DNA from 4 places in the Microlunatus soli genome. Region 1 is predicted to be linked to each of the others. Evidence: predicted binding sites of a transcription regulator. Region 1 holds the regulator's gene; each other region holds the start of a gene.

Region 1 (7,897 bases):
ACATCGGCACCACCATTGCGGTTCCGACACCCTGGACGACCCGGCCGAGCACGAACACCGTCATCGAGCCGGCCAGGCCGGAGATCAGCACACCCACGGTGAACAACACCACCGTGACCAGCAGCGGCAGCCGCGGACCACGGCGATCGGACCAGTTGCCGATGACCACCATCGCCAACACGCCGGTCGCCAGCGGCGCGGCAAACGCGAGCGCGTACAGCCGGAGACCGTGCAGGTCCGAACTGATCGTCGGCATCGCTGTTGTCACCGCCAGTGCTTCGAAGGCACTGAGGGTGATCAACACCAGCATCGCGACGGTCAGCCGGCGCAGCTGCGGGCCGAAGATCGTCGAGGGCGCGGAGCCGGACTCGGTTTCCATGACACGGAAAGTAATACTTCAACCGCAATTGAGTTCAACCGGGTGTGACGAGAGTCACCCCGGCCGGACGCTACTGGTTGGCGAAGGCGTCGCGGAGCCGGGAGAAGACACCGCGGCCGTGCTTCTGGACCGAGCCCTCCGGACGGGTCTCGTCCCGCTGCTCGGCCAGCTGCCGGAGCAACTCGCGCTGGTCGTCGTCCAGCTTGGTCGGGGTCTGCACCAACAGGGTGACGCCGAGGTCGCCCCGTCCGCCACCCCGCAACCGCGGAACACCGGCGTCGTCGATCGCGATCCGGGTGCCGGACTGGGTGCCGGCCGGCACCTCCAGCTGCACGGTCGCGGTCTCCGGATCGGCGTCGGGCAGGTCGGCCTCCAGGGTCGGGATGTCGATCTCGGTGCCCAGCGCTGCGGCGGTCATCGGCAGCTTGATCACCATCTCCAGGTTGTCGCCGTCCCGCTTGAAGAGCTCGTGCGGATTGACGTGCACCTCGACGAACAGGTCCCCCGCCGGGCCGCCGCCGGGACCGACCTCGCCGTGGCTGGCCAGGTGGATCCGGTTGCCGGTGGAGACACCGGCCGGCACCTTGACGGTGATGGTCCGGCTGGACCGGACCCGGCCGTCGCCGGAGCATTCGACACACGGATCGGGGATCACCGAGCCGTAGCCGTTGCAGGTCGGGCAGGCCTGAGTGGTCCGGATGTCACCGATGAAGGAGCGCTGGATGTGGGTCACCTCGCCCTGCCCGTGACAGGTCGAGCAGCTGACCGGCTTCTTGCCGTTCTCCGAACCCGAGCCGTTGCAGCGCGGGCACAACACGGCTGTGTCCACCGGCAGCGGTTTGGTGACACCGAAGGCCGCCTCGGCCAGGTCCAGGCTCATCCGGACCAGCGCGTCCTGACCGCGGCGCACCCGCGGACGAGGTCCACGGGCAGACTGCTGGCCGAACATCGCGTCCACCAGGTTGGTGAAGTCGAATCCGCCGGAGGCGCCGCCGAAGCCACCGGCGCCGTTGAACCCGTTGAAGCCACCCATCCCGCCGTTGCCGAACGGGTCGCCGCCGCGGTCGTACATCTCCCGCTTCTGCGGATCGGACAGCACCTCGTAGGCCTGGCTGACCTCCTTGAACTTGGTCGCCGCCTCCGGATCGTCGGAAACGTCCGGGTGCATCTCCCGAGCCTTGCGCCGGTAGGCCTTCTTGATCTCGTCGGCGCCGGCTTCGCGGGAGAGGCCGAGGATCTCGTAGTAGTCAGAGCTCATGGGTGAGTGTTGATCCCTAGATGTGAAGAGGTGGCAGATGTGCGAGGTTGCAGAAGTGGGGTTCGGATCGAGTATGCGCCTGTGCCGGTCACCGGGTCAGCCCTGGGTGAGGAAGCGGCCGACGTAGCGGGCAACGGCACGGACCGACGCCATCGTCGACGGATAGTCCATCCGCGTCGGCCCGACGATACCCAGCGTTGCCCAGTTGTCGAGTTGTCCCCCGTAGCCGGTGGAGACCACCGAGGTCGACTGGAGTCTCTCGTACGGATTCTCCTGGCCGATCCGGACCGTGACGATGTCGGGTTGGTTGACCTCACCGAGCAGCTTGAGCAGCACCACCTGCTCCTCCAGCGCTTCGAGCACCGGTTTGACGGTGGTCTCGAACTCGTCCGACAGCCGGGTCAGATTCTGGACGCCGCCGACCACAACCCGGCTGCTGCGGTCGGTGCCGAGCATCTCCAGCAGCGTGGCCGCGGACAGCTTCGCGAGCGGACTGGTCTGCAACATGGTCACCGCCGGCGTCACCGGCGCGCCGGGCTGGTCGACGTCGCCGAGCAGCATCGACAGGCTGCGGACGGCCTCGCCGGTGGTCTGGCCGACGACCGCCTCGTTGAGCAGGGTGCGCAGCCCGGTCAGCTCGTCCTCGTCGATCTCGGCCACCTCGACCAGCCGCTGTTCGACCCGGCCGGTCGAGGTGATCATCACCAGCATCAGCCGTTGGGTGGACAGCGAGACCACCTCGACGTGCCGGACCACCGAGTGCGACAGGGTCGGATACTGCACGATGGCGACCTGCTGGGTGACCTGAGCCAGCAGCCGTACGGTGCGGTTCAGGATGTCGTCCAGGTCCAGCGCGCCGGACAGGAAGGTCTGGATCGCCCGCCGCTCGGCCGCCGACAACGGCTTGACCGACCCCAGCCGGTCGACGAACAGCCGGTAGCCCTTGTCGGTCGGGATCCGGCCGGCGCTGGTGTGCGGCTGGGTGATGTACCCCTCCTCCTCCAGCGCGGCCATGTCGTTACGGACGGTGGCCGGAGAGACGCCCAGGTCGTGGTGGTCGACCAGCGCCTTGGAGCCGACCGGTTCCTGACTGGAGACGTAGTCGGTGACGATCGCCCGAAGGACCTCCAGCTTGCGGTCGTCCAGCATGGGTCCTCCTTCCGGCAGCCGTCCGGCGACTGATTGGCACTCCTTGGTCGTGAGTGCCAGTCTAATCGTATGGTTGAAAGTGCCCACATCGCCGGAACCGACGACGTGCCCCACCCCGAGCAACTGGACTTCCGGCTCGGAGCGTGGGAACTGATCGCCGACGGCGTCTACCGGATGGTCGCCGAACCGGCGTCGGTGAATCTCGGGCTGGTGGTCGGCAGCGAAGGGGCGTTGCTGATCGACACCGGGTCCAGCCCGGCCCAGGGCGCCGACATCGCGGCCTCGATCGCCGAGCTGACCGATCGACCGCTGCTCGCCGTCGTGGTCACCCACGACCATTTCGACCACGCCTTCGGGTTGGCGGCGTTCACCGACGTCGCCGGCATCGGGCACGAGACGTTGGCCGATACGCTGCGAGACGTCCCGAATCTCGACCGGGCCCGCCGGATGGGTGTCGACCCTGCCGACCTGGTGCTTCCGCAGACCCTGATCTCGGTCGCCGACGTGGTCGAGCTGGGCGGTCAGCGGGTCGCCGAGATCGTCCATCTCGGCGTCGGCCACAGCCGCGGCGATCTGGTGATCAACATCACCGATCCGGGCAGCGACGACTTCGATGGGGTGATCTTCGCCGGCGACCTGATCGAGTCCGCCCCGTCGATCGATGCGGGGGCGGTCTGGTACGGCCCGGATTCGGCGATCGACGAGTGGTCCTGGACGGTCAACCGGCTGCACGAGTTGACCGGGCCGCGGACGATCGTCGTGCCCGGCCATGGTGAACCGGTCGATCGGGACTTCGTCGAACAGCAGCGCAACGCCATCGACGCCGTACGGGTCGAGATCCTGCGACTGTCCTCCGAAGGTGTCAGAGAGGACGATGCCGCCGAGCAGGGCGACTGGCCGTTCCCGGCCGACCACGTCGCAGCCGGCATCGGAGCCGGCTATGCCGAGATCCGTGCCGCGGCCGCAACCGATCCCGCCGCCGGTGGCCGGAGCACGCTGCCGCTGGCCTGAGCGCTGTCGAGATCGTCCCGACCGCCAAGAACGCAACAGCACTGCGCCCAACCCTGCCCGTTTTGCGCAGGGCCGCGGCCGCTGGTGCTGCGAAATCAGCGATATCTTCTGCGCATGGCATCGGACGACGCTCAGCCGGACCAACCCTGGGTCGCACTGGCCGGGGATTACGAGCAGGCACGTGCCCGGGAAGATTCCCTGGACCGGCTCGTCGAGTGGCCGGCGCAACGCGAACTGCTGGGTGACGTCGCCGGTCGCAGTCTGCTGGACGCCGGTTGCGGCAACGGCGGCAAACTCGTCGAGCTCATCGAACAGGGTGCCAGCACCGCCGTCGGCATCGACATCAGCGACAACTTCCTCACCGATCCACCGGCCGGCCTGGAGCTGGTTCGCGGCGACCTCTCCGAGCTGGATGCGCTTCCGGCGCTGGCCGGTCGGACGTTCGACCGGGTGCTGTTCCTCCAGTCGTTCGGCTACGCCGAGGACCCGGTACGTACACTCCGCGCGGCCCGATCGATGCTGACCGACGACGGATTCATCCTGCTGGCCAGGACCCAACCGATCCGCTACGCGGTCGAACGGGCCGAGCAGAACGGGACCTCGTTGGGGGCGGAGTACTTCTCGACCGAGCCGTTCCGCTACCGGCACACCGGCTGGAACGATCAGGTCCAACTGACCAAGAAGCCCTACACGATGGCGGATCTACTGAACACCTTCGGTGCGGCAGGACTGTGGATCGAGACCGTGGTCGAGCCCCAACTGCCCGAGGATGCCCGCCGCCGCTACCCGCACAAACAGGCCTGGATGGACAAGTATCTCGGCATCCTGATCTTCAAGCTGCGGCCGATACCGTCGGCCTGAGCGAGCCGGCCCGATGCCGCGGATCGGACGCTCTCAGGGGCGAGATCGGGTCGAGGCATCGGTGCCGCCCGGGTGGCCGGCCGGTGACTCCAGCGGACAGTGGTTCAACCGGTGCACCGGCACCAGCTCGTCCGCCGGCTCGACGGCGGGCCGGCGACCGAGCCCGAACCAGGAGACGGCGGCGCCGACGACCAACAGGGCTGCCCCGATGATCATCGCCGGCCGGTATCCCGCCGCGAAGCCGGCGCTGTCCCCCGGCGCGACTCCGGACAACCCGGCAGCGACCGGTACGACGGCGACGGCCAGCAGACCCGCACTGCGGGCGATGGCGTTGTTGATCCCGGACGCGGCGCCGGCATGCTCGGCCGGCGCCGCGCCGAGCGCCGCAGCGGTCAGCGGCGCCACCGCGGTCGACAGCCCGAGCCCGAGCAGGATCGCCGCCGGGAGCACGTCGGTGAGATAACTCGCGTCGGGTCCGATCCGCAACCCCAGCAGGAATCCACCGGCAGCCAACAGTGTCCCGATGGTCATCAGCAGCCGCGGACCGACCCGTTCGCTGAGCGCACCGAACCGCGCCGACAGCAACAACATCAGGATGGTCACCGGCAGCCCGGCCACACCGGCTGCCAGCGGGGACCAGCCGGTGACCAGCTGGAGCTGCAGCACCACCAGCAGGAAGTACAGCGACAACGCGCCGTACATGAACAGGGTGACGGTGTTGGTCACCGCGAACACCCGATCGGCGAACAGTCCGAGCCGGACCAACGGATCTCGGACCCGCCGCTCGACCAGCACGAACGCGACTCCGGCGGCACAACCGACCAGTAGCGCACCGATCACCGGCGGGGACCAGCCGTGGCCGGCCTCGGTCAGCCCCCAGGTCAACGCCGCGAGCATGATCACCACCAGGGCGGCACCCCGAAGATCAAGACGGCGACCGGCCGCGGACTCGTCGTGACTCTCCGGCATGTGCCGCACGCCGATCCAGATGACCACCGCGGCCAACGGCAGATTGATCACGAACACCAGCCGCCAGCTGATGTCGGCCAGCCAGCCACCCAGGAACGGCGCCACGGCGGTCGCGACGCCGGCCAGACCGGACCAGGCACCGATGGCCCGTCCTCGGTCCTCGGGGTCGAACGAAGCGGAGATGATGGCCAGGCTGCCCGGGGTGAGCAGCGCCGCGCCGATGCCCTGCAACGCGCGGGCCGCGATCAGCATCGACTCGTCGACGCTGGCCGCGCAGATCAGCGATGCCAGCGCGAACCAAGCCGTACCGATCAGGAAGATCCGCCGCCGGCCCCACCGGTCACCGAGCACGCCGCCGATCAGGATCAGCGCCGCCAAGGACAGGGTGTAGGCGTTGGTGATCCACTGCAGCCCGGTGAAGCCGACGTCCAGCTCGGCGCTGATCGGGGCGAGCACGACATTGACCACGCTGCCGTCCAGCATCGCCAGGCTGGAACCGGCGATCGCGCCGACCAGCACCCAGCGGCCACGAGCACTGCGCAACCGGAGGCCCACACCCGTCATCGCCCCACCCCTCGTTGCCGACCAGCCTGCACCCGTGCACCGTCGGCCGGCAACAGATCCGTGTCGTGCAGCCGGTCGGGCACACCCCGTTCGTAGGGTTGCTCGTTGTGAATCGATACTCCGGCGACGTGTTGTCCAACGGCTGGCAGAAGTCCCACATGACCAAGAGCGCGGATTGCGTGGTCGAGGTCGGGATGGTGTTGGAGGACGCCGCCTCCGGCTACTGCGGCGCGGTGGTCCGGTGGGAGAACGGGCTGGTCGTGTTGGAGGACCGGAAGAACAAGCGGCGCAGCTTCCCGATCGGGCCCGGATTCCTGTTGGAGGGCAAGCCGGTGGCGCTGAAACTACCGCCGCGGGTGCCGGCCCATCTGGCCGGTCCGTCGACGCCGGGGTTGAAACCGAAGGTCGCCGACGGCATGGGCTCGATCGGGCGGACCGCCTCCGGTTCGGTCGCCGGTCCCGCCGAACGGGCCAAGGTGGCGCTGCCGAGCCGGATCTACGTCGAAGGTCGGCACGACGCGGAGCTGGTGGAGAAGGTCTGGGGTGACGACCTGCGGCACGAGGGTGTGGTGGTGGAATACCTCGGCGGCGTCGACGACCTGCCGGCGATCGTCGCCGAGTTCGCTCCGGAGAAGGGACGCCGGCTCGGTGTCCTGGTGGATCATCTGGTCCCCGGCAGCAAGGAGTCCCGGATCGTCGACCAGGTGACGGCCGGCAAGGGCGGCGCCTTCGTCTTCGTCACCGGACATCCCTACATCGACATCTGGCAGGCCGTGAAGCCCGGCCGGATCGGCCTCAAGGCCTGGCCGCAGATCCCGCGTTCGATCGAATGGAAGAAGGGCATCTGCGACCACCTCGGCTGGCCGCACGAGACCCAGACCGACATCGCCAAGGCCTGGCAGCGGATCCTCGGCCGGGTCAACGGCTGGGCCGACCTGGAACGGGATCTGCTCACCCAGGTGGAGATGTTGATCGACTTCGTCACCCAGGACCACCAGCAACGGGACTGACCCCGGGCCCTGAGCTTGTCGCACGGCCCTGAGCTTGTCGCAGGGCCCGAACTCGTCGAAGTACCGGTCAGTCCAGCAGGTCGCGGACGATGCCGTCGGCCAGCAGTCTGCCGGCCGGTGTCAGCAGTAGTTGATCATCATCGGTGGTGACCAGGCCGCGGTGGACCAGCTCCGGCACCCGGGCCCGCTCCCGATCGGTCAACACCGCAGCATCGAGTCCGGTATCCAGTCGAAGCTCCAACAGCACCCGTTCGGTCCGCCGAGCCTCCACGTCCAGTACCTCGCGAGCGTGGGCCGGCGACACCCCCTGATCGATCCGGGCGGCGTAGGCCGCGGGATGTTTGACGTTCCACCACCGGACGCCGCCGACATGGCTGTGCGCGCCGGGACCGATACCCCACCAGTTGTGTCCGTACCAGTAGGCCAGGTTGTGCCGACACTTGGTCGCCGGATTCGTTGCCCAGTTGCTGATCTCATAGTTGTGGTAGCCGGCCCCGGACAGCATCTGCTCGGCGAGTTCGTACTTGTCGGCAAGATCATCATCGTCGGTCATCGGCAGCTCGCCTCTGCGGATCCTTGTTGCCAGTCGCGTGCCAGGCTCGACGATCAAGGAGTAGGCGCTGACGTGATCGGGACCGGCGGCGATCGCGGCGGCCAGGCTGGCCTGCCAGTCGGCGAGGGTCTCCCCCGGCGTTC
Region 2 (7,897 bases), 3.3 Mb from region 1:
CACCGGCGGCAGGTCGCGGCTCTGCGTCCAGCCACCCAGCATGCCCGGCAGCCGGCGTACGTATTTGGCGGCCGGCCCGACCGCGCCGGCGACCTTCTGGACACGTTCCAGCCGCCGGTGATCGGCGAAGGTCCAGGCCGCCACCCGCATCGCCAGCGCCTCTGGATCCGGGGCGGTGTGGTCGGCCTTCTCGTCGACCACCTCGGCCCGCTGTTCGATCAACACCGTCGGGATGTCGATCTTGACCGGGCAGGCCTCGTAACAAGCACCGCACAGGCTGGAGGCATACGGCAGGGCGGCGTCGTGCTCGTCGGCAACCCCGTGCAGCAAGGGATTCAGGATGGCGCCGATCGGTCCGGGATAGACCGAACCGTAGGCGTGCCCGCCGACCCGCTCGTACACCGGACACACATTGAGACAGGCAGAGCAGCGGATGCAGCGCAGCGCCTGCCGGCCGACATGATCGGCCAGCGCCCGGGTCCGGCCGTTGTCCAGCAGGATGATGTGCATCTCCTGCGGTCCGTCTCCGGGCGTCACACCGGTCCACATCGTCGTGTACGGGTTCATCCGCTCGGCGGTCGAGGACCGGGGGAGGACCTGCATGAAGACGTCGAGGTCGGCGAAGGTCGGCAGGATCTTCTCGATCCCGACCACCGACACCAGCACGTCGGGCAGGGTCAGGCACATCCGGCCGTTGCCCTCCGACTCCAGCACTACCAGGGTCCCGGTCTCGGCGATCGCGAAGTTGGCACCGGAGAAGGCGACCTTGGTGGACAGGAACTTCTCCCGCAGGTGCAGCCGCGCTGCCTCGGCCAGCCGTCGCGGCTCGTTGGTCAGATCGTCGGGGGCGGCGCGTCCGACTTCGCCCATCTTGTCCAGGAAGATCTGGCGGATCTCGTCGCGGTTGCGATGGATGGCGGGCACCAGGAAGTGGCTGGGGGTGTCGCCGCCGAGTTGCACGATCAGCTCGGCAAGGTCGGTCTCCCAGGCATGGATCCCGTTGTCGGCAAGGGCTTCGTTGAGTCCGATCTCCTGGGTGGCCATCGACTTGACCTTGATCACGTCGGTGGCCTCGTGCTGCCGGGCGATCTGCAGACTGATCCGGCACGCCTCTTCGGCGTCGGCCGCCCAGTGCACGGTGGCGCCGGCCGCGGTGGCGGCGGCCTCGAACTGTTCGAGATGTCGATCAAGGTCGGCCAGCGTGCTGTCCTTGATCGCTGCCGCCGAGGTGCGCAGCTGCTGCCAGTCGTCCAACTCGGCGACCGCCCGCTTGCGTTTGTCCCGGATGGTGTGGGTCGCTCGGCCGAGGTTGTTGCGGAGTTGATCATCATCGAGCGCGATGTGTGCGGCCTTGGTGAAGGACGGCATCCCCAGGAACGCGACTCCGGGCTGGGGTTTCAGGCCGACCTCGGTTGTTCGTCGCCGGGAGACCCTGCCGCGTCGTCGGGCAACCGGTTCGAGTTGGTGACCCGGTGTCATGATCAACTCCTCTCGTTCAGTCCGGGGCGTTCAGGCCGTGATGTTCAGTCCGTGCGGGCGTTCACTCTTGGGCTGCGAGGATCTCGGCCAGGTGCATCGACTTCACCGGGAGCTTGCGGCGGCTGGCAAATCCGCCCAGATGCATCATGCAGGAGGAGTCGGAGGTGCAGACGATCTCGGCGCCGGTCCTGATCACGTTGTCGATCTTGTCGCTACCCATCGCCGACGAGGTGTCGGCGTTCTTCAGGGCGAAGGTGCCGCCGAAGCCGCAGCACTGCTCGGCCTCGGGCAGTTCCCGCAGATCGATCCCTGTGACCTTGGACAACAGCTGGTACGGCCGGTCGCCGACGCCGAGCAGTCGCAGCGAATGGCAGGTCGGGTGGTAGGTGACGCTGTGTGGGAACGATGCGCCGACGTCGGTGACCCCGAGCACATCGATCAGGAATTCGCTGAGCTCGTAGGTCGGCGGCAGGTGTACGCCGGGCGCGACGTTGCTGCCGTGTTCGCGCAGCATCCCGGTGCAGGACCCGGACGGCACCACGACGGCGTCGGCGTCGGCGAAGGTGTCGGCGTAGCTGCGGACCATGTCGCCGGCGGGCCGGGCGTACCCGGTGTTCATGTGCATCTGGCCGCAGCAGGTCTGAGCAGCCGGAAAATCGACCTCGCAGCCGAGTCGCTCCAACACGGTGACGGTCGCGCGGCCGACGTCGGGGTACAGCGTGTCGGCCAGGCAGGTGACGAACAGCGACACCCTCACCCGACACCTCCTTGCGTCCAGACATGGATCGAACGCTCCAACCCTATGGCACCGGCCGCCGTGGCACCGGTCGGGGCGACCGAGCTCGACCCAGGGTGTGTCTCCCTATTCGGGTGGCAGCCCACACGAGTAAGGAGAACGCCCTCATCGCCGTACGATGACCGAGGAGTCGGGAGCGGAGGTGCGCGATGGCGCAAGGACAGGATGACGGCGCGGCAGGACCGGCCTGGCATCCGGCATTGATCTTCGCGATCACCGGCGAGCGAACTGCGGCCGGTACGTCACAGCTACGGCCCGACCTGGCCGCGGTCGGTGATCAACTGGCGGCGCGCACGGGCGGGTTGGAACAGCTGCGAGCCGACGTCCGGGCCCGGCGGGCGGCCGGGCGACCGTGGCCGTACCCGATTCCCGATGATCTTCGCCGAGGGCTGGGTGCGGCTCAGCTGCTGGCAGCGTTGGCCGAGTTGCGGCGTCGACTTCTGCTGGACGAACCGGAGCGCGCAGTGCTGAGCAACCGAGCGCCCGATGCCGACGAACGCCGACTGCTCGCCGACGTGCCCCCGCACCACGGACACTGAAGGCAGACCTCGGATCGGCGTCAGCGGCACTGAGGGTGGATCCAGGCTGAGGCTGGGGCCCGACCTCGGGCGAGCAATACTGGCAGCCGCCGACCGGAGCGCCGGTGAGGAGAGGGAGCCCGATGAGTCTTCGTCAATACGAGTACGCCCTGGCCGTTGCCGAAGCGGGTTCGGTGACCGCTGCCGCCGAGCTGCTCCGCGTCGCTCAGCCGTCGATGTCGCAACAGATCCGCGGCCTGGAACGTGACCTCGGCGTCGAACTGTTCGACCGCACCCCGACCGGACTGGTTCCTACCGCGATCGGGAAGGCGTTCCTGCGCGAGGCCGAAGTTGCGGTGAACGCCGCACGGCGAGCCACGGCGACGGCCCGCGCCGGAATCGGGGAGCTGACCGGTGAACTGGTGGTCGCTGCCCAGTTGGGTCTCGGCTCCCGACAGTTGCCGGGCGCGTTGGGTGCTCTGCGTCGGCGATTCCCGCGGCTGGAGGTCACCGTCTTCGAAGAGCCGAGTGCCGTCGAGCTGGACCGCCTCTGTCGAAGGGGCAACCTCGATCTCAGCCTGATGGCTGCCTGCCGTCAGTCCCCGGATGACGCCCATCGGTTGGGCGAGGAGGAGTTCGTGGTGGTGCTCGGACCCGGGCACCCCCAGCTGGCCGCGGACCGGGTCCCGTTGCGCGATCTCGGGGGAGCGTCGTGGGTCCGATTCGACCCGGACAGCGCGCTGGATGCCGTCCTGCGGGAGGCGCTGGGTGCTCACGATCTGACGCCGTCCACGGCCGCCCGGGTGTCCCAGACCGCGACTGCCGTCCGGTGGGCCGCGCAGGGCCTGGGCGCCGCGCTGGTCCCTGCCTCGGCGGTGCCGCCCGGTCATGATCATCTGGTCCGGGCGGTGTGGCCGGCGGTGACTCAGCCCGTGATCGCGGTCCTGCCCCGCGACGCCGGTCCCGGCGGTTCGGCACTGCTCGAACTGCTGCGCCGGGAGAGCTGGTCGGAGAATTCCGCACCGATGTCGGCGGCGTCCTGATCGTGCGTTCTTCGATGCGTTTCGGCGATCCGCGTGACCGGACGTCATGCCTTGCGCGAGCGGCGGCCGCGGAATTTCTTCGAGATCGATAGCCGACGCCGGCGCGTTATCGAGGGAATTCGCCGCCGTCGACGAAAAGATTGCTTCCGGTCAGCCATCCGGCCCGGTCCGACAGCAGGAACAGCACCGCCTCGGCGATGTCGTCGGGCTGTCCGTCCCGTCCCAGCGGCGGGCTGGTGACGTCCTGGCCGGGGCCGGAGCCCAGGTGCGCCCACTGCTCACGGGTCGCCTCGCCGCCCGGTGTTGCGGTCCGGCCGGGTGAGACGGTGTTGACCCGGACGCCGTACGGAGCCAGGTCCTGGGCCATCCCGCGGCTGTAGTTCTCCAGTGCTGCCTTGGCTGCGGTGTAGTGCAGGAACGGCGGCGCCACGGCCGGCACGGCAGCCGAGGAGACATGCACGATCGACCCGGCGCGCTGATCCCGCATTCCCTGTGTCAGTAGGGAATCCAGGCGTACGGCCGACAGGAAGTTCAGGTCCAGCGCGGCCCGCCAGGTTTCGTCGGTGATCTCTGCCGCGGCACGGTACGGACGGGCGCCGCCGACATTGTGAACCAGCAGATCCACGCCGCCGAGTCGATCCTGTACGGCCGCTGCGACGGTCTCGGCGGCGACCGGGGACTGGGCGTCGGCCTCGACGACCTGGACGCCGTCCGGAGCGTCCCGGGGCGCCGACCGCGCCGTCGTCAGCACCGTGGCGCCGGCCTGCTGGAGTCGACGAACGACCGCCGCGCCGATGCCGCGGGTGCCGCCGGTGACCACGGCCCGCTTGCCGGCGAATTCTTGCGTTCTGGATTCGGTCTGAGTGAGAGTCATGGCCGTCATTCCTTCCGGATATCCCGAGTTGTCGGCTCGACGGAATGCGGTCGCTGAGATCGTCGGCGATGACGTGTCGGAAATCCTGCTGCGACAGCAATTGATCGAGTGATATCACCGTACGTTCGGAATATCCGGCCGGGCAAAGACGAAATATCAGTAGCTGCCAGAGGGTCTTCCTATGGCATTTCGTGGGTGACGCGAAGAGCGCTACAGGAGCAGGCTGATCTGGCTCCTGGCGGCCGCGTCGGCCAGCACGGTGGCCTGCTGCCGATCGACCTCGACCAGCAACAACGACGCGGCATCGCGGTCGGTGCCGCCGAGACCACCGGCGCCGGACGTCCGCGGGATGGTCACCACCCGGACCTGCTCGGCAATCACCCGGGCGCCGGTGCCGGACTCCGGATCGGAGGCAACCACATCCACCCGGTCGCCGACCCGGAGCAACGCCAGCACCGCTGCGTCACCGATCCGCAGCGGGGTGATCACCAGGCCGGCGGCGGACTCCGGACGGGTACGCAGCACGCTCACCGAGGTCAGCACCGATCCTTCGCTCAATGGTGCGACCAGCGTCCGACCGACGATCGAATCGGGTCGGGTGATGGCGTCGACCGGCAGCAGGTCGCTGGAGACGTCCCTGGTCGTCACATCACCGGCGGTGAGCTGCTGGCCGCCGGTCAGCCGATGGGCTGCGACCGTCACCGTGGTGGTCGGCGGCGGGTCGGGTGTTGCCGCGGTGATCCCGAGAGCGGCAGCCGACATCGCGGCCAGCACGGCGAGCTTGCGCCGATGCCAGGAGATCAGCCGGATCAGATCGGTGAACGGGGAACTGCCGTGACGGGCCATGCAGCGACGGTACGAAAATCGGGCCGACCCGTGGCGTGGTTATCCACAGGCGGCCCGATTCGGGTCGTCAGTATCGCCGGCGCCAGCGATCGCCCAGCTCGCGCCGGTCGCTCAGTTCGCCGCAGCCTTGGCCGGAGCCTTGGAACTGCTCGACTCCGACGAGCTGGACCCCGAGCTGCTGCTGGACGAATCCGACTTGCCGGAGGAGGAGTCGGCCTTGGCATCGGAGGAGGACTTGCTGTCCGAGGACGAGCTGGAGGAGTCCGAGCCGTTGCCGGCGCCGACCTTGGTTCCCTTGCTCCGGTTGTCGGTGCTGTAGAAACCCGATCCCTTGAAGACCACACCCACTGCGTTGTAGACCTTGCGCAGCGCGCCGTGGCAATTGGGGCACTCGGTCAGCGACGCGTCGCTGAACTTCTGGACCACTTCAAGGTCCTGTCCGCACTCGGAACAGCGGTACTGATAGGTCGGCATCTGGGCTCTCTTCGGCACGAAGGTCTCGGGACGTAGCACAGCCGGTCGGCGCCGTGGCCGCACCAGCTGGCACTCCAGCATAACGACTGCTAACCGAAACCTATTCCTCGGCGCCCTGGACGGCACATCTAGCCGGCCCGTCCGAGCCGGTGATACTCACCCGGCTCCGGCCCGAAGGTCAGCCAACTGCCGGCCAGCTCCCGTTGTCCCTTGCCCGGCTGACGCCAGTCGCAGACGCCGTCGGGGAAGACCTCGCGCAGCCTGCCGAGCTGGTCCTCGGTGAGGGTCTTGCCGTACTCGTCGGGATCGACCGGCTTCAGGGTGCAGCCGATGATGTCGGCGCTCAGCGCCTCACCCGCCTGCAGTCGTGGTGAGGAGTAGGCGGGGTAGAGGTCGTTGCACCGGGTCTGACCGCCATACACCTGCGGCTCGGTGATCTTCGTTCCGTCCGGTGCCCAGCAGGCGTCCTTCAGGTCGGCCGGCTTGGCGTCCACGACCGCGTCGTGCCCGTGCCGTCCGGAGCTCCGGACCGCCATGATCCAGTCGTCCATCTGCTCGATCGCGTCGGCGGCGTGGCCGGTCTCGATGTTGAAGCCACCGGAACCGGGTTCGGTCCACCGCACCTGGTTGTCGGCGTCGCCTGCTGCCTTGATCAGCCGTTGCTCGATCACGAAGGTGTGATAGCGCATGTGGATGTCGCCGGACCCCGGTGCCTCGGTCCAGGCCCGGTCGTCGATGATCGGGATCTCGCTCAGACCGGCACCGGCGTTCAGCATCCGGCCGGTTGCGTAGGCTCCTGCGACCGCCTCCGGGTCAGCAGTGGTGCGTTCGGTGGTCGGGTTGAAGTCGATGTCCACACCGCCGACGCCGGCGTTCAGGTCGAGGAACTGATCGAAGCTGATCGAGCCGTCCCGGACCTGGGCCAGACCGTACTGCACTCCGACGTTGTCCACCGGCTGCCGACCGAACCCGCGATCGTCGACACCGTAGGCGCTCTTGCCGTGGTCCCACAGCGTCGACCGGGCGCCATCGGGATTGCTCACGGGGTCGTAGCGCAGGACCGCGGGGAAGTCGCCGATGAAGTCGGCGTCAGGGTCCATCCGGCGCGCCTCGCTGCTCATCGACGCGACGGCCTGGTAGGAGCCGAAGCCGGAGATCGCGGTGAGTTGTTCCTTGGTCAGCGCATCGGGGTTCTTGCGGGCGTACTGGTCGAGCAGTCGGGCGTCGAACAGCTTCTGGGACTGGTCGAAGCCGACGTCGGCGAAGCTGCAGCCGACCACGATGCCGTCCAGCAGGCCGGGATAGTTGTCGGCGATCTGCTGGGCCTGGTACGAGCCGCCGGAACAGCCGACGCCCATCGTGAAGGTCGGCAGGCCGTGATCCTCGATGAATTGCTCACGGGTCATCGCCATCGCCTCGGCGGCGATCAGGTCGTTGCAGTTCTGGCCGAACACGTTCAGTGAGTTGGACGCCATCCCGTAGCCCTGGGACAGCAGGTTGGGCGACAGGACGCCGCCGGTGCCGGTGCCCTGGACGTACCAGCCGCCGTGGCAGCCGCCGCCGAAGGTGTAGATCAACTTGTTGTTCCAGGCCGAGGTGCCGTCCGCCGGGTCGTCCAGGATGCTGCGCTGGGCGACGCCACGGTCGATGGTCGAGGTGTCGATCCGGACGATGAACGGCACGGTCCGGCCGTCGACGGTGATCATCTGCAGATCGTCCGGGCGGGATCGTTGATCATCCTGCGCGTCGGCCGGCAGCGCCTTCCAGGTGTCGGCGGCGGTCCGGTAGACGTAGTCGGTGCGCGGCTCGATCGAGCAGTCGTCGTCCAACGCCGGGCCGAGCGTGCTGCCGTCGGCGAGCTTGAACT
Region 3 (7,897 bases), 3.3 Mb from region 1:
ACGCCGAGCGGGATGTTCACGGCGAAGATTGCTCGCCAGCTGATGAAGTCGGTGAAAACGCCGCCCAGGGTCGGGCCGACGACCGAGGAGATTCCCCAGACGCTGGCAACGTAACCCTGCACCTTGGCGCGTTCGGCAACGCTGTAGATGTCGCCGATGATCGTCATTCCCATCGGGCCGATCGCACCGGCGCCGAGCCCTTGGACCGCGCGGAAGCCGATCAGTGCCGGCATCGACCAGGCAATGCCGCACAGGATCGAGCCGAGGACGAACAGCCCGATCCCGAACAACATGATCGGCTTGCGGCCGATCTGGTCGGCCAGCTTGCCGTAGATCGGCACCGACACCGCCTGGGCCAGGACGTAGATCGAGAACAGCCACGGGAACTGGGCGAAGCCGCCGAGATCGGAGACCACCGACGGTACGGCGGTCGCCAGGATGGTCGCGTCCAGCGCGATCAACGCCGTACCCAGCATGACCGAGCCGAGCACCGGACCGCGCTCGGAACGCAGTCCGACGCCGGCTGAGGCGGGGGTGGGCTGGGACATCCGGTGCCTTTCTCGGTGACGAAAGATCGCCCGTGACCACCGGTGCCTGGTGCCCTGGGCCAGCAGACTGACCGGACACCAGGCCGACGATGATCACGGGCAGACCGACGAAGGTGAGCCTAGGACTTGAACCGCACTTGAGATCAAGCGCGACGGTCTGCCCTGAGATCACATCACATTTCGACGACCTGCGCTGCCGCGCGCCGGGCAACCACCCGCTCGCGGATCAGGGCGCCGACGGTGACAGCGACGGCGACGCTGACGAAAATCACCGCGGTACCGAAGGCGTGGTGCATGCCGGTGATCAGCGCCGGCACCGGCGTCGCGCCGGCGCCGGTGGAGCCGATCCCGGAGGCGGCGATCAGGACGGCCAGGCCGAGCGCGGCGCCACCGGCCTGCTGGGCTGTCTGCAGCATGCCTGACGCGGAGCCGGCGTCCTGAGCCGGAACCCCGGACAGGATCCGGATGTTCATCGGCAGGAAGGTCGCGCCGGCGCCGATGCCCAGCATCATCATCGGCAGCAGGACGCCGACGATCAGGTTGCCGTCCAGGGTGATCCGGCTGAGCATCAGATGGGCCGCGAGCAGGATGATCATGCCGCCGATCCCGACCGCGAACGGCCCGTAACGGGTGATCAGCCGGGGAGCGATCCGGGACACGGCGAAGATTCCGACGGTCAGCGGGAGGAACGCCAGCCCAGAGGTGAAGGCGTCGTAGCCGCGAGCGACCTGCAGATACTGCACCAGGAAGAAGAAGCCGCCCATCTGGCCGCCGACCACCAGCATGAAGGCCAGCAGCGCGGTGACCCGATTGGGTTCGCGGAGCAGTCGCAGCGCGAACAGCGGGAAGCCGGCCCGTCGTTCGATGATCGCGAACGAAGCCATCGCGGCGACGCCGACGGCGAGGCTGACCACGGTCCGCAGCGACCATCCGTACTCGGGGATCCAGACGAATCCGGCGACCAGCGAGGTCATCCCGATCACGGCGGTGAGTGCGCCGGGGATGTCGAACGGCTCCCGGCGGCGTTCGGTGTCCGGCAGCAGCCGGCTGCCGATCACGATGGCGGCGATCCCGATCGGGACGTTGATCAACAACGACCAGCGCCAGGAGGCGCCGGAGGTCAGGACGCCGCCGAGGATCAGGCCGATCGAGGCGCCACCCGAGCTGACAGCCGCGAACAGTCCGAGAGCGCGGTTACGGGCCGGACCCTCCGGATGGGATCGGGTCAACAGCGACAGGGCTGCGGGAGCGGCAAGGGCGGCGCCGATGCCCTGGACGGCGCGCGCGGTGATCAGCCATTCGGCCGACTGGGCTGCACCGCCGAGAGCGGAACTGATCACGAAGATCGACAGGCCGACCATGAAGGTCCGGCGGTAGCCGAGGACGTCGCCGAGCCGGCCGCCGAGCAACAACAGGCCGCCGAAGGCGAGGGTGTAGGCGTTCAGCACCCAGGACAGGGTCGCCGGAGAGAAGCCGAACTGGCCCCGGATCACGGGGAGTGCGACGTTGACGATGGTGGCGTCCAGCACGAGCATCAGCTGGGCGGTGAGGATGACGGCCAGCGCGATGCCGGCGCGGGCGCGACCCGGAGGCGTGGTGACGCCGTCGGGGAGAGCAGTGGTCTGAGCAGACACAACGATCCTTTGAGGAGGTTCGGCCTTCTACCAAGGTCTGGATTGGTGGGGTGAGCGCGTCTTTCGCGGCTCGGACGGGTGGAGTACAGTTATCTGGAGAGTGACTCCGATTTGCCTCTGAGGTTCGGCACCGGATCTGAAGAGGAGTAATCGGAGACCGTCTCCGAATACATTAATGGAGACTGTCTCCGGTTAGCAATGGATGGAAGTGTGATGCGCGCCACAATCGCTGCGAACCCGACGCAGGGTCGCAAACTGCGGGCCGATGCCCAGCGGAACTACGACACGCTGGTGGCTGTCGCCCGGCAGGCGTTCAGCGAGCACGGCGCCAACGCATCCTTGGACGACATCGCCAAGCGGGCCGGCGTCGGGCCCGGCACCCTCTACCGGCACTTCCCGAGCCGGGCCGACCTCCACCTCGCCGTACTGCAGGACTGGCGCGACGAGGTCGAGGCCGAGGGGCGTCGGCTGGCCGCGATCGAGGATGACGAGCAGGTCCTCGATGAGTGGTTGCGTCGCTACGTCGACTACAAGAACTTCTTCCGCGGGCTGCACGAGGCGCTGCTGGAGGACAACACCGATGAGGAACGGCCCGCGCTCAACCTCTGCAAGGAGCAGTTGAGCGGGATCAGCCGCGACGTGATCGATCGGGCCAAGGCTGCCGGCCTGGTTCGCGAGGACGTCGACGCCAAGACGGTGTGTCAGATGCTCAGCGGCATCGCGTTCCTCGTTGACCGTTCTCCTGCCGGAACGGTCGACGTCGAAACCCAGATCAAGATCATCCGAGCCGGGATCCGGCCCGCTGCCTGACGACGTCGCGGCCAGGAGTCCGGTCCGTGTCCGTCAGGCGCGAGCCGCGGTGACCAGGGCGGCTGCGAGGTCGTCGGGCCGGGAGAACATCGGCCAGTGCCCGGTGCGGAGATCGACCCAGGTCAGGTCGGCGTAGTCGAGTAGCTCGGTCGACAGTGGTCCGCCGGGTGTCGCCAGCTCGCGCAACGTGCCGGACGGGATCGAAGTGCAGATCGCGGTCACCGGGATCCGCAGTCGGGACGGGTTGCCGACGTGTACCGGCGCGCAGGCGACTGCTGCGGGCTGCGGCACGGCGCGTTCGGCGAACCGGGCCAGTCCGTCCGCGGAGATGCCCTCGATCGACGAGCCCTGTTCGGCGAGATCGTGCCAGCTGGGCAACGGGATCGCCTCGGCGTCGGTTTGTTGCGCCGACCGCGCGCCGTCCACCAGCGGGCCGGAGTCGACGAAGACCAGTCGGCGGAATCGCTCCGGGGTTTGGTCCGCGACCTGCTGGATCAGCGGCCCGCCGCCGCTGTGCCCGACCAGCACGATGTCGCCGTTGAGCCCGGCGACCAGGTCCGCGACGGCCGCGACCGTTTCCGTCCTGGTGATGTCGCCGATCGGACGGTCGCCGTCGCCGTCCAGCCCGGGCAGCGTGACCGGATGTGGTGTCAGCCCTGCCTCACGCAGTGGCTGGAGGACCCCATCCCATGCCCAGCCGCCGATCCAGAAGCCGGGCACCAGGACGACATGGATAGCGGCCTGCTCGGCGATGTTCTTCGTTGATGTCGTGGTCATGAAAGCAGTGTGCTGGAGCACCGGTGACACCGGTCTGTCACTGTTTATCCGGATGTTCGCGGAATCATGGAACCGGCAGGGAGGCCGACGTGAACCGGACCGACAGGTTGTATGCCGTCACCGAGGAGTTGCGTCGGTTGGGGCACCGTGGCGCCACCAGTAGCCGGCTGGCCCGCACGTTCGAGGTCAGCGAGCGGACCATCAAGCGGGACATCGACGCGCTACAGCAGTCCGGGCTGCCGATCTGGGCGCAAGCCGGGCCCGGCGGCGGCTACGTTCTGGACGATTCCGCCAGCCTGCCGCCGGTGAACTTCACCCCGCGGCAGGCCGTTGCCTTGGCCATCGCTTCGGCCGCGTTGCCGGTGCGGAGCCCGTTCGCGGTCGACGCCGCTGCCGCGCGGCAGAAGATCTGGGACACCCTGGGAGAGACTGCCGCGCAACGGGCCCGGGCGCTCGCCGCTCGCGTATGGATCGATCACGGTGACACTGCCGAGTCGGAGTCCACATCCGGAACGGGCGATCACGCACGGGCCGAGCAACGAGCGGCCACCGAGGTGGTCCCGGTCGCCCGTCGGTATCTGTCGGTGTCGGCTGCGGTCGAGGAGTCGTTGGCGACCGCCCGCGTGCTGGCGATCCGCTATCGCGACGCACGAGGCGAGGTCACTTCCCGCCGCGTCGAGCCGATCCTTCTCGCGCACACCCGGGCCCAGTGGTATCTGGTGTGTTGGGACCGGCTGAGGGACGCCGTCCGATGGTTCAGCCTGCACCGGATGATCCGAGCGGATCTGACGGCCGAGCGTTACCAGCCGCGGGACGTCGATGTCGTCGGGACTCCACCGTCGCAGGCACGACCGGTCGACTGACGGTGGCCGTCGTGGTCTGCCGGGGGCCGGCAACGACGCCGAAGGGTGGACCGTCGAGCCCGTAACGTTGATGTATGGGTAGCCCGCATTCCGAGCAGCGCCGATCGGATGACCCACCGCCGTTCAGCGCCGGATGGGTCGGCCCGGGCTCAGATCCGCAAGCGCTCGACCCCGGACTCGGTTCGAGCGGGCCCCAGCCGCCGACGGCGCCGTCGTACGGTCCGCCGGTGCAGGGTCGCCAACCGAGCTATGGCCAGCCGTCGTACGGTCAGCCGTCGTACGGCCCACCTCCTGGACCGCAAGGAGATCAGTTCAGCGGCTACGGCCCTCAGGGTGAGCTGTCCCGCCCGGCGCCGGCAGTGCCGGCCCGGCCGGTCAAGCGCGCGACCGGGACGCTGCAGATCGTGATCGGGGTGATCGTCCTGGTGAGGGCGGTGTCCGGACTCTTCGACCTCCTCCGTCCCGAGCCGGGCGACCCGACCAGTGGTTTCCTTGTGGTGGTCACCGTCGGGTCGTTCGTCCTCGGCATCGGGTGCCTGGTGGTCGGGTGCTACCTGAAAGTCACCCGAGCTCGGGCCCGCGATCAGCGCGCCGGTCACCGTCCCGGATAACGCACCCCGGCCGAGTCGAACTCGCCCTCGAGCGGACCTGCCGGGCGCCGCGGTGGATCCGACTCGTCGTCGTGCCGGAGCGGATGTGTCCGGTCCTGCTGTTTGCACTCGCACCTGCCGAGTGCTAAACATGAGCTAGCACTCTCCGTGTGAGAGTGCTACCACCCAAGTCCGGTGAGGCCGTCCGGTCAACGACTGGTCGGCCGTCCGTCGCGGGCACCGCTCTGGGCTGACAACAAGACAACCTATGACAGTCGAATCGGCGGCCGATGCCGCCTGACGCGGGAGGACTCGCGGAGCACCATGCCCAAACTGATTGAATTCAACACCGAGGCGCGGCGCGGCCTCGAGCGGGGGATGAACACCCTCGCCGACGCGGTCAAGGTCACCCTTGGCCCGAAGGGCCGCAACGTCGTACTGGAGAAGAAGTGGGGCGCGCCCACCATCACCAACGATGGTGTGTCGATCGCCAAGGAGATCGAGCTCGAAGAGCCGTACGAGAAGATCGGCGCCGAGCTCGTCAAGGAAGTTGCCAAGAAGACCGACGACGTCGCGGGTGACGGCACCACCACCGCGACCGTGCTGGCTCAGGCGCTGGTCCGCGAGGGTCTGCGCAACGTCGCCGCCGGCGCCAACCCGATGGACCTCAAGCGGGGCATCGACAAGGCCGTCGCAGCGATCAACGAGCAGCTGATCGGGCTGGCCACCGAGGTCGAGACCCGTGAGCAGATCGCCGCCACCGCGTCGATCTCCGCCGGTGACCCGCAGGTCGGCGAGATCATCGCCGAGGCGATGGACAAGGTCGGCAAGGAAGGTGTCATCACCGTCGACGAGTCCAACACCTTCGGCCTGGAGCTCGAGCTCACCGAGGGCATGCGGTTCGACAAGGGCTACATCTCCGGCTACTTCGTGACCGATGCGGAGCGCCAGGAGACCGTCGTCGACGACCCGTACATCCTGATCGTCAACTCCAAGATCTCCGGTCTGAAGGACGTTCTCCCCGTTCTGGAGAAGGTCATCCAGTCCGGCAAGCCGCTGGTCGTCATCGCCGAGGACGTCGAGGGTGAGGCCCTGGCCGGCCTGATCGTCAATAAGGTGCGTGGCGTCTTCAAGTCCGTTGCCGTCAAGGCACCGGGCTTCGGTGACCGCCGCAAGGCCATGCTGGCCGACATCGCCATCCTCACCGGTGGCCAGGTCATCAGCGAAGAGGTCGGCCTGAAGCTGGACGCTGTCGAGCTCGATCTGCTCGGCCAGGCCCGGCAGGTCGTCGTCACCAAGGACGAGACCACCATCATCGAGGGCGCCGGTGACTCCGAGGCGATCGCCGGACGGGTCCAGCAGATCCGCGCCGAGATCGAGAACTCCGACTCCGACTACGACCGCGAGAAGCTGCAGGAGCGGCTGGCCAAGCTGGCCGGCGGCGTTGCGGTGATCAAGGTCGGCGCGGCCACCGAGGTCGAGCTGAAGGAGCGCAAGCACCGCATCGAGGACGCCGTCCGCAATGCGAAGGCTGCGGTCGAGGAGGGCATCGTCCCCGGCGGTGGCGTCGCGCTGCTGCAGGCCGCCAAGCTGGCGAACGTCCAGCTCGAGGGCGAAGAGGGCGTCGGTGCGCAGATCGTGCTCGCCGCTGCCGGTGCTCCGCTGAAGCAGATCGCCTTCAACGCCGGCCTGGAGGGTGGCGTCGTGGCCGAAAAGGTCGCCTCGCTGCCGGCCGGTCAGGGTCTGAACGCCGCAACCGGTGAGTATGTCGACATGCTCGGCGCCGGTATCAACGACCCGGTCAAGGTGACCCGTTCCGCGCTGCAGAACGCCGCCTCGATCGCCGGGCTGTTCCTGACCACCGAGGCCGTCATCGCCGACAAGCCGGAGAAGGCTCCGGCCGCTCCCGCCGGCGACGGTGGCATGGGTGGCATGGGCGGAATGGACTTCTGAGCGAAGTCCTGAACCCGTCGAAGGGTTCTGTCGCTCCATCGAGCAAGATCAACACGCCGAGGGCGGTCCCATCCGGGGCCGCCCTTCGGCGTTCCCGCACCCGCACCTTCGCACCACCTGCGTACCTTCGCACCACGTACACCTGGTGCGAAGGTACGCAGCCGGTGCGGCGGGGTGGGTGAGGGGCAGCCGGGCGGTGGTTCCGGAGCCGAACAGTTGTCCCGGCAGCTGGTCGGTCGTGGGGACTGTGGTCGCAGCGGGTGTGAGAATTCCTACCGAATCCCGTGATCAAGGAGTCGCCCTGATGGCAACCGTTGTGCAGTATCGCGAACTCGGCGGGCCCGAGGTGCTGGAGTTGGCGGAGGTGCCGACGCCGCAGGCAGCGCCGGACCAGGTGGTGGTCGAGATCCGCGCCGCCGGCGTCAACCCGATCGAATGGAAACAGCGCTCCGGGCTCCGACCGACCCCGCCGATCACCGAGCCGCGTCGGCTCGGCTCCGACGGCGCCGGCGTGATCGTCCAGGTCGGCTCGGCCATCACCGGCTGGTCCGTCGGTGACCCGGTGATCATCAAGGCCGGTGCGGGCACCTACGCCAGTCACCTGGCGACCACCGTGGATCACCTGCTGGAGAAGCCGGCGGTGCTCTCCTTCGAGCAGGCCGCTGCGATCGGGATTCCCACCAGTACGGCGTATCAAGCGCTGAAATCGCTCGACGTCGGTG
Region 4 (7,897 bases), 970 kb from region 1:
AACGCCTTGGTGTTGTCCCGGGCCGCGTCGCGCCACTGCTGCGGGTCGTTCGGTTCGGCGACGAAGCTGACCTCGATGCCCAACTTCGGGAAGGTGTGCCGGAACAGGCTGTCGGTGCCGCCGTAGAGAGAGGTCGACACGACGATGTGATCGCCGGCCTCGGCGACGTTGGTGATCGCACCGGTGGTCGCTGCCTGACCGGAGGCCACCAGCAATGCCCCGACACCTCCTTCCAGTGCAGCGAGCCGTTGCTCGACGACATCCTGGGTCGGGTTCATGATCCGGGTGTAGATGTTGCCCGGCTCGACCAGGCCGAACAGGTCCGCGGCATGCTGGGTGTCACGGAACTCGTACGACGTGGTCTGGTAGATCGGCAGAGCACGGGCGCCGGTGGTGGGGTCGGCCGTCTGGCCGGCGTGGATCTGCTTGGTCTCGAACGACCATTGCTCGCTCATGAATCCTCCCGGAAGGCTAGGGATCGGTCTCCCAGCCTGGCATGCCGCCGGCCCGGCCGGGGCCGATCTCATCATGCGGTCCGATCGATCACCAGTCGACCAGGCCGCTGCGGTGGGCGAAGATGGCCAACTGGACCCGGTTACTGACGTCGAGCTTGGTGAACATCCGGGTGAGGTGGGTCTTCACCGTCGCCTCACTCAGGAACAGGGCGCCGGCGATCTCGCTGTTGGAGCGGCCCTCGGCGACCGAGGTCAGCACCTCGCACTCGCGTTCGGTGAGCAGTCCGAGACGCGTCTTCGCTGCTCGCCGCTGCGGGTCGCGACGCTTGGTCACGTAGTGACCGATCAGGTGTGTTGTCGCCTGTGGCGACAGCATCGCCTCACCGGCAGCGACGACGCGGACGGCGTCCACGATCTCGGTCGGCGAAGCCTCCTTGAGCAGGAATCCGGTGGCACCGGCGGCCAGTGCGTCGAACACGTGCTCGTCGAGATTGAAGCTGGTGATCATAATGATCCGCGGCGGCCGGGCCAGCGCGGCCAGCGCTGCCGTCGCTTGCAGTCCGTCCATCCCGGGCATCTGGATGTCCATCAGCACGACGTCGGGAGCGTGCCGGGCGACAAGATCAACCGCTCCGCTGCCGTCATCGGCCTGACCGACCACCTCGATGCCGGGCGCGCTCGAAACGATCATCGAGATCCCCGCCCGCGCCATCGCGTCGTCGTCGATGACGGCAACTCGGATGTCTGAATCCACATCGCACATCGTAGGATCCGGTGCCGACATTTTCCGGCCGATCACGTTTTCGCTGCCGCCGGCGAGCGGCAACCCAGGACGGCACCTCATTGCTGCCCGAGCTGCTCATTCCTGCCAGGATTGCTCAGAACGACGAGGCTGCTCATTCCTGCCAAGGCAACCAGGCGGCAACGACGAAACGCCCCTGATCGGTCGGGCCGGAGCTGATCCGACCGCCGAGTGCCGTCACCCGTTCGGCCATCCCGGTCAATCCGCGGCCGGCGCCGGGCGATGGGCCGGCACTCGACGCGGCAATCGGGTTCGCCGCCTCCACGGTGACACCGATGCCCGGACCGCCGCGGACCGTGACATCCAACGGTAGCCCCGGCGCATGCCGGAGCGCGTTGGTGATCGACTCCTGCACGACCCGATACACCGCGGTGCCGAGATCGGCGGCGGCCGCCGCCGGCTGGTCCAGCAGGACGGTGACGTTGATGCCGGCTCCGGCCCGTCGGGACTGTTCGATCAGCTGCGGCAGTTCGGCCAGTCCGGGACGATTCGGTGCGAGTCGGTCGGGTTCGGAACGATCGGGCCGCGACGGCGGCTCGTCGCGCAGCACTCCGATCACCTGACGAAGATCACTCAGCGCGTCCGTGGTGGTCCCTCTGATCAACTTCGCCATCTCCGGGGCCTGCTGCGGATCGGCACTGACCTCCAGCGCACCGGCTTGCAGGTTGAGCAGCGACAGCCGGTGACCGAGGACGTCGTGCATCTCTCGGGCGATCCGTCCGCGTTCTTCCCGGCGAGTGACCTCGGTCTGCAGTTCCTGTTGCCGGACGGCCCCTCGATCGACCGCACGCCGGGCACCGATCAGCAGACCGATGCCGAGCGGGATCGCGGTCAGCAGCAGTGCGATCACCAGCACCGCCGGCAGCGGCACCACCGCGTGGTCGGGTGCGGCGCTGGCACCGAACAGCCACTGCATCGGGGCGAAGTCGGCGATCCGCTGGGCGTCGTACCACAGCGCGAGGGAGGTGGCAGCAAAGCTGACCACAGCTCCGATCACCAGCCGCAGTCGCGGTGGGTTCGCCGCTGCCAACCAGCCCAGCGCGACCAAGGTGGCCGCGGAGTCGGAGACGAAACAGATCGGCGGGATCGCGGCGACCAGGGTGACGACGAACGGCCACCGGGCTCGCCAGATCAGCAGCACGCCGGCCCCCAACGCGAGCGGAAATCCGATGATCATCCGCCAACCGCCGCCGAAGGCCTGCTGGTCACCCGCCACCGATCCTTCGGCGACGAACGCCCACAGGCTGAGGAACCAACACAGGGTGATCAGCAGGATCGTCACCAACACCTGACCGGTACGGCGAGCGACGCCGAAGAGCCGCGGACGGGCGCTTGCAGATCGGCGGGAGCCGGCCACCTGGTTGGTCACGCTGCAGAGCGTACGACGACGTTTCGGTCCGCGCAGCAGACAAAAGAAAGTCGTCCGAGATCGGGGCTGACGACTTTTGTCGTACCTCGATCGGCGCCGTTCGGGCGACGCCGGCACCGGGTCTGCATTGGTTTGCTGGTGTCACAGCCGATCCAGCGGCTGCCCCTCGTCAAGGAGTGATCATGGTCCATCAGCAGCCGCGTCAGCACGATCAGCAGCACCAGCCCGGCCCTCAGGGCTACCAGCAGCCCGGTCCCCCGCCACCCGGCTACCCACAGCCCGGCTACCAGCCTGCCGCACCGCCGAAGCGGAACTGGTTCGCCCGCCACAAGATCATCAGTACCCTGCTCGCGATCGTCGGCGTGATCATGATCATCGGCGCGATCGGCAACGGTTCCTCCGATTCGGCCGCGCCGATCGACAATGCCGTGGTCGCCGGCGACGGCAGCGTCGGCACCGACACCGGTGAACCGGCTCCGCAGGAGGCCGACCCCGACAAGTCTGATCAGAAGGACAAGAGTGCGTCGACGGCCGGGGTCGGCGACACGGTCCGGGCCGGCGACCTCCGGCTGACGGTCGCCGAACCGTCCTGCGGCAAGAAGAAGGTCGGCAGCGACTACACCGAGGCCAGGGCGCAGGGCCAGTTCTGCATCGTCACCGTCGACATCACCAACGCCGGGGACAGCCCGGTGATGATCACCGACAGCGACTTCAGCCTGTACGACGGCCAGGACCGGGAGTTCGCCACCGACTCCGAGGCGATGATCTGGAACGCGGAGTCCTCCGACATCTGGCTGGAGGAGATCAACCCCGGCAACAAGGTGTCGGGGGATCTGATCTTCGACATCCCTGAGGACGCCGACGCCGCCCGGCTGGAGCTGGCCAGTTCGGACCTGTTCGGCGAACCGGCCGTGATCAAACTCTGAAGCGATCCTCGGCGCGGCAGACAGCTGTCGACCGGCGGGTGCTCAGATCTGAGCACCCGCCAGTGGTGTGTCAGCGAAACGTCAATGAATCTCGTTAACGCGCCACCAGTTGGCGGAGCCGATTCAGGCCCCGGTGATAGGCAACCCGTACGCTGCCGGCCGACAGTCCGAGTCGGTCACCGGTGCTCTCCGCGCTGATCCCTTCGGCCCGCATCATCAGCACTGTGCGGGTACGTTCGGGCAGATGCTGCAACAGATCACGCAGTTGATCGATCGCGGAATTGTTCAGCAGGTGGTCCTCCGGTCCGGGCGCGGTGTCGATCGTCTCCGGCAGCTCGGCGACCGGGGTCGGCGCCCGCATCGCACCGCGTTGCGCATCGGCCACCTTGCGGCTGCAGATGCCGTACACCCAGGCTGCGAACGGTGCACCGCGATCGACATAGCGGGGCAGCGCGTTGTAGACCGCCAGCAGCGATTCCTGAATCACGTCGTCGGCGCTCTCCCGGCCACCGGAGAATCCTCCGAGCCGAGTCCGACAGTAGTGCGCGACCAGGGGTTCGACCTCGGCCAGCAGATCTTCGACGGCACCCGGCTCACCGGCCTGCGCCTGCTGCACCATTCCCGGACAGATACCGACCGGTGCGCCGTACAACGCTCACCCCCAAGGTGATCGACAACGTACTCCTGGCCCCCGGTGAGATGTTCAACCTATAGATGATCACGGTGGTTGTCGACGGGTGACGGCCGAGTGTCGGGAATGTTTCTGATCTTGATACGGCAACGATCGATCCAAGATCAACTGACGACGGTGTCCCGTCGACGTTCATCGCGACCAGCCGACCTGCCCGCCGACGCCGAAGGGCCCCTCCCGATCGGGAGGAGCCCTTCAGTGTTGATCAATGACCGTCGGTCAGCAGCTCAGTGGCTGTGACCCGCCGGCTCGTCCTCTTCCTCCGGCTTGTCCACCACCAGGGTCTCGGTGGTGAGCAGCAGCGAGGCGATCGAGGCCGCATTGGCCAGCGCCGACCGAGTCACCTTGACCGGGTCGATGACGCCGTCGGCGATCAGGTCGCCGTACTTGCCGGTGGCCGCGTTGTAGCCCTCGTTCGGCCCCAGCTCGGCGACCTTGGAGGTGATCACGTAGCCCTGCTGACCGCCGTTCTCGGCGATCCAGCGCAGCGGTTCGGCAACCGACCGACGGACGATGCCGACACCGAGCTCTTCGTCGGCCGACAGCCCGAGGCCGCCCTCCAACGCCGCACCGGCGTGCACCAGAGCGGCGCCGCCACCGGCGACGATCCCCTCCTCGATCGCGGCGCGGGTCGCAGAGACCGCGTCCTCGATCCGGTGCTTCTTCTCCTTGAGCTCGACCTCGGTGGCCGCGCCGACCTTGATCACGCAGACGCCGCCGGCGAGCTTGGCCACCCGCTCCTGCAGCTTCTCGCGATCCCAGTCGGAGTCGGTCCGCTCGATCTCGGCATTCAGGGTGGCCACCCGACCGGCGACGTCCTCGGCATTGCCGGCTCCGTCGACGATGGTGGTGTCGTCCTTGGTGACGACGATCCGGCGCGCACGGCCGAGATCCTCCAGGCCGATCTGATCCAGCTTGAGGCCGACGTCAGGAGTGACGACGGTGCCACCGGTGAGGATGGCGATGTCCTCGAGCATGGCCTTGCGACGATCGCCGAAGGCCGGAGCCTTGACCGCGACCGAGGTGAAGGTGCCCTTGATCTTGTTGACCACCAGCGTGGAGAGTGCTTCGCCGTCGACGTCCTCGGCGATGATCACCAGCTTGCCGGAGACACCGATGACCTTCTCCAACAGCGGCAGCAGATCGTTCATCGAGCTGATCTTGCCCTGGTTGATCAGGATGTAGGGATCCTCCAGCACCGCTTCCTGACGATCACCGTCAGTGACGAAGTACTGGCTGATGTAGCCCTTGTCGAACTGCATGCCCTCGGTGAATTCGAGCTCGGTCCCGAAGGTCTGCGACTCGTCGACGGTGATCACGCCGTCCTTGCCGACCTTGTCGAACGCCTCGGCGATCAGCGAACCGATCTCCTCGTCGCGCGACGAGACAGTGGCGACGGACGCCATGTCGGAGGTGGTCTGCACCTCACGGGCATCGCCCGCGAGCCGCTCGGTGATCTTCTCCACCGCAGCGTCGATGCCCCGCTTCAGGGCGATCGGGTTGGCGCCGGCGGCGACCGACTTCAGGCCCTCGTGCACCATGGCCTGGGCCAGCACGGTTGCCGTCGTGGTGCCGTCACCGGCGATGTCGTTGGTCTTGGTGGCGACTTCCTTGGCCAGCTGCGCGCCGAGGTTCTCGTACGGATCGTCGAGCTCGACCTCACGGGCGACGGTGACACCGTCGTTGGTGATGGTCGGTGCGCCCCACTTCTTGTCGATGACGACGTAGCGGCCCTTCGGGCCGAGCGTCACCTTGACGGTGTTGGCCAGGGTGTCGACGCCCCGCTCCAACGCCTGACGTGCTTCCTCATCGAAAGAGAGGATCTTGGGCATTGGCTGTCCCTTCTCCTACTTATCGATTCACTTGCTGACGACGGCGAGGATGTCCCGCGCGTTCAGCAGCAGCAGGTCCTTGTTGTCGTACCGGACCTCGGTGCCGCCGTACTTGCTGAAGATCACGACATCGTTCTCGGCGACGTCGAGCGGGACCCGATTGCCGTTGTCGTCGACGCGTCCGGGACCGGTGGCGAGCACCTTGCCCTCCTGCGGCTTCTCCTTGGCGGTGTCGGGAATGACCAGGCCCGAAGCGGTGGTCTGCTCGGCCTCGAGCGGCTCAACGAGGATGCGATCCTCGAGCGGCTTGATCGTGACTGCCACGTTCAAACCCCTTTCACAATGTGAGAGTTTTTATCTGTTCAAGAGTTGAAGGCGGTCCGAGGCGTCGTCGCGGGTGCCGTCCCGGTCCTGTCCATGCAACTGGCACACTCGATGGGAGAGTGCTAACGCGAGATTAGCACTCGGTTGTGGCGAGTGCCAGATGCGGCCCCATACCGGAGCGGGCCCGTACCGTGACTGCCGCGATCGGCAGCAGCGCTGGGGTGCGTCGCTGTCGGCGCCGGGCGGCATAGTGGTGGCGTGACCAGTTCCGGGCTCGCCGACCGTCCGCCGCGGGGCATCCTCGGGTTGCCCGGACGACTGCCCTACCGCGTCACCCGGACCGCGCCGTCGGATCGGCTGTCGTGGTGCATCGACCGGTTCTGGACCTCGGAGTGGGAACTGCCCCCGGGACGAGCGGTGACCGCCCGCGTGTTGCCGCACCCGACGGTCAATCTCACCTGGGAGCGTCATCCGCCGTCGGTCGGCAGCGGCGGACCGGCGACGACTCCGCGGCAACTGATCATCACCGGAGTCGCGCGGGGTGTGTTCACCCGCACCCTGACCGGGACCGACCGGGCCTTCGGGATCAAGCTCCGACCCGGCGTCGCTCGGCTGTTGACCGACGTCGCGATCACCGAGCTGTCGGGCAACGGCCAGCCTGCCGACGCCGTGTGGTCGGCGGCGCTGCGGCCGACCGGCCGGGAATTGCAGGATGCGTTGGCCGCGGCGCCGACCGACGCCGATCGGATCACCGCTGCCGAGTCGTTCTTCGCCGCGATCGACGGCCCGTCGGAGCGGTTGACCACGGTCCAGCACGGAGTCCGTGCACTGATCGGCGATCCGGCCGTCCGCCGGGTGACCGATGTGACCACGCGGCTCGGAGTCAGCGAACGGACCCTGCAACGACTGTTCGGTGAGTATCTCGGTCTGTCACCGGGTTGGGTGCTGCGCCGGGGCCGGCTGCACGCCGCCGCCGAACGGCTGATCCAACTCGCGGCCGCTGCCGGAGCCGGATCCGGACGACGCGCGGTGCTCGCCGAAGTCGCCGCGGAGTACGGCTACGCCGATCAGGCCCATCTCACCGGCGACTTCACCAAGATCATCAGGATGCCGCCGAACAGCTGGCTGAACACGTTGATCGCCGAGCACGCGATCGGCTGATCCGTCGGCGCCGGCCTTCCGGTCAACCTGTCGCCGCGCCGTCCACCCGGAGCAGCTGCGCCGAGCTGAACCGAGCCGGTTCGCCGGTGAATTCCAGCAGCGCACCCTCCAACGGGCCGAAGTTGCCGCCCCAGTCGCTGTGGTCGGCTTCGGGGAGCGCCCCGACCAGGCCGTACTCCAGATCGCCGGAGTGGCCGATGAACAGCACCCGTTCGGGCCCGTCGCCGTACGGGGTCATCAAGTCACGCCACAGGCCGGCCAAGGTGCTGGCCAGCCGGAACCGCGGGCCCTGATCGGCGCGCTGCTCGGCGATCCGGTCGGCGAGTTCCTGCAGCGG

What was found. The regulator HrcA, encoded in region 1, represses chaperone genes, less so after heat shock. The targets are predictions, from matches to a motif close to TTGGCACTCGNNNNNNNCGAGTGCCAA.
Region 2: the regulator HrcA is predicted to act here: its motif matches at 6,097-6,123, upstream of BLU38_RS07890 (FmdB family zinc ribbon protein).
Region 3: the regulator HrcA is predicted to act here: its motif matches at 5,345-5,371, upstream of groL (chaperonin GroEL).
Region 4: the regulator HrcA is predicted to act here: its motif matches at 6,533-6,559, upstream of groES (co-chaperone GroES).

What each region holds. Positions count from the first base shown of each region.
Region 1 is NZ_LT629772.1:5,147,390-5,155,286, reverse strand. It holds gene BLU38_RS23620 (MFS transporter) at 1-379, opposite strand, end outside; gene dnaJ (molecular chaperone DnaJ) at 450-1,637, opposite strand; gene hrcA (heat-inducible transcriptional repressor HrcA) at 1,734-2,786, opposite strand; gene BLU38_RS23605 (MBL fold metallo-hydrolase) at 2,856-3,797, shown strand; gene BLU38_RS23600 (class I SAM-dependent methyltransferase) at 3,912-4,658, shown strand; gene BLU38_RS23595 (MFS transporter) at 4,692-6,191, opposite strand; gene BLU38_RS23590 (DUF3097 domain-containing protein) at 6,350-7,201, shown strand; gene hemW (radical SAM family heme chaperone HemW) at 7,269-7,897, opposite strand, start outside.
Region 2 is NZ_LT629772.1:1,685,519-1,693,415, reverse strand. It holds gene BLU38_RS07920 (LutB/LldF family L-lactate oxidation iron-sulfur protein) at 1-1,479, opposite strand, end outside; gene BLU38_RS07915 ((Fe-S)-binding protein) at 1,541-2,236, opposite strand; gene BLU38_RS07910 (hypothetical protein) at 2,425-2,814, shown strand; gene BLU38_RS07905 (LysR family transcriptional regulator) at 2,937-3,836, shown strand; gene BLU38_RS07900 (oxidoreductase) at 3,943-4,710, opposite strand; gene BLU38_RS07895 (SAF domain-containing protein) at 4,921-5,556, opposite strand; gene BLU38_RS07890 (FmdB family zinc ribbon protein) at 5,668-6,030, opposite strand; gene BLU38_RS07885 (DUF6351 family protein) at 6,159-7,897, opposite strand, start outside.
Region 3 is NZ_LT629772.1:1,838,749-1,846,645, reverse strand. It holds gene BLU38_RS08585 (MDR family MFS transporter) at 1-548, opposite strand, end outside; gene BLU38_RS08580 (MFS transporter) at 722-2,182, opposite strand; gene BLU38_RS08575 (TetR/AcrR family transcriptional regulator) at 2,396-2,992, shown strand; gene BLU38_RS08570 (alpha/beta fold hydrolase) at 3,026-3,769, opposite strand; gene BLU38_RS08565 (helix-turn-helix transcriptional regulator) at 3,859-4,632, shown strand; gene BLU38_RS08560 (hypothetical protein) at 4,860-5,243, shown strand; gene groL (chaperonin GroEL) at 5,547-7,175, shown strand; gene BLU38_RS08550 (NADP-dependent oxidoreductase) at 7,480-7,897, shown strand, end outside.
Region 4 is NZ_LT629772.1:4,176,265-4,184,161, reverse strand. It holds gene BLU38_RS19155 (bifunctional o-acetylhomoserine/o-acetylserine sulfhydrylase) at 1-455, opposite strand, end outside; gene BLU38_RS19150 (response regulator) at 544-1,218, opposite strand; gene BLU38_RS19145 (sensor histidine kinase) at 1,352-2,626, opposite strand; gene BLU38_RS19140 (DUF4352 domain-containing protein) at 2,809-3,552, shown strand; gene BLU38_RS19135 (sigma-70 family RNA polymerase sigma factor) at 3,647-4,171, opposite strand; gene groL (chaperonin GroEL) at 4,471-6,075, opposite strand; gene groES (co-chaperone GroES) at 6,103-6,399, opposite strand; gene BLU38_RS19120 (AraC family transcriptional regulator) at 6,658-7,560, shown strand; gene BLU38_RS19115 (phosphoglycerate mutase family protein) at 7,583-7,897, opposite strand, start outside.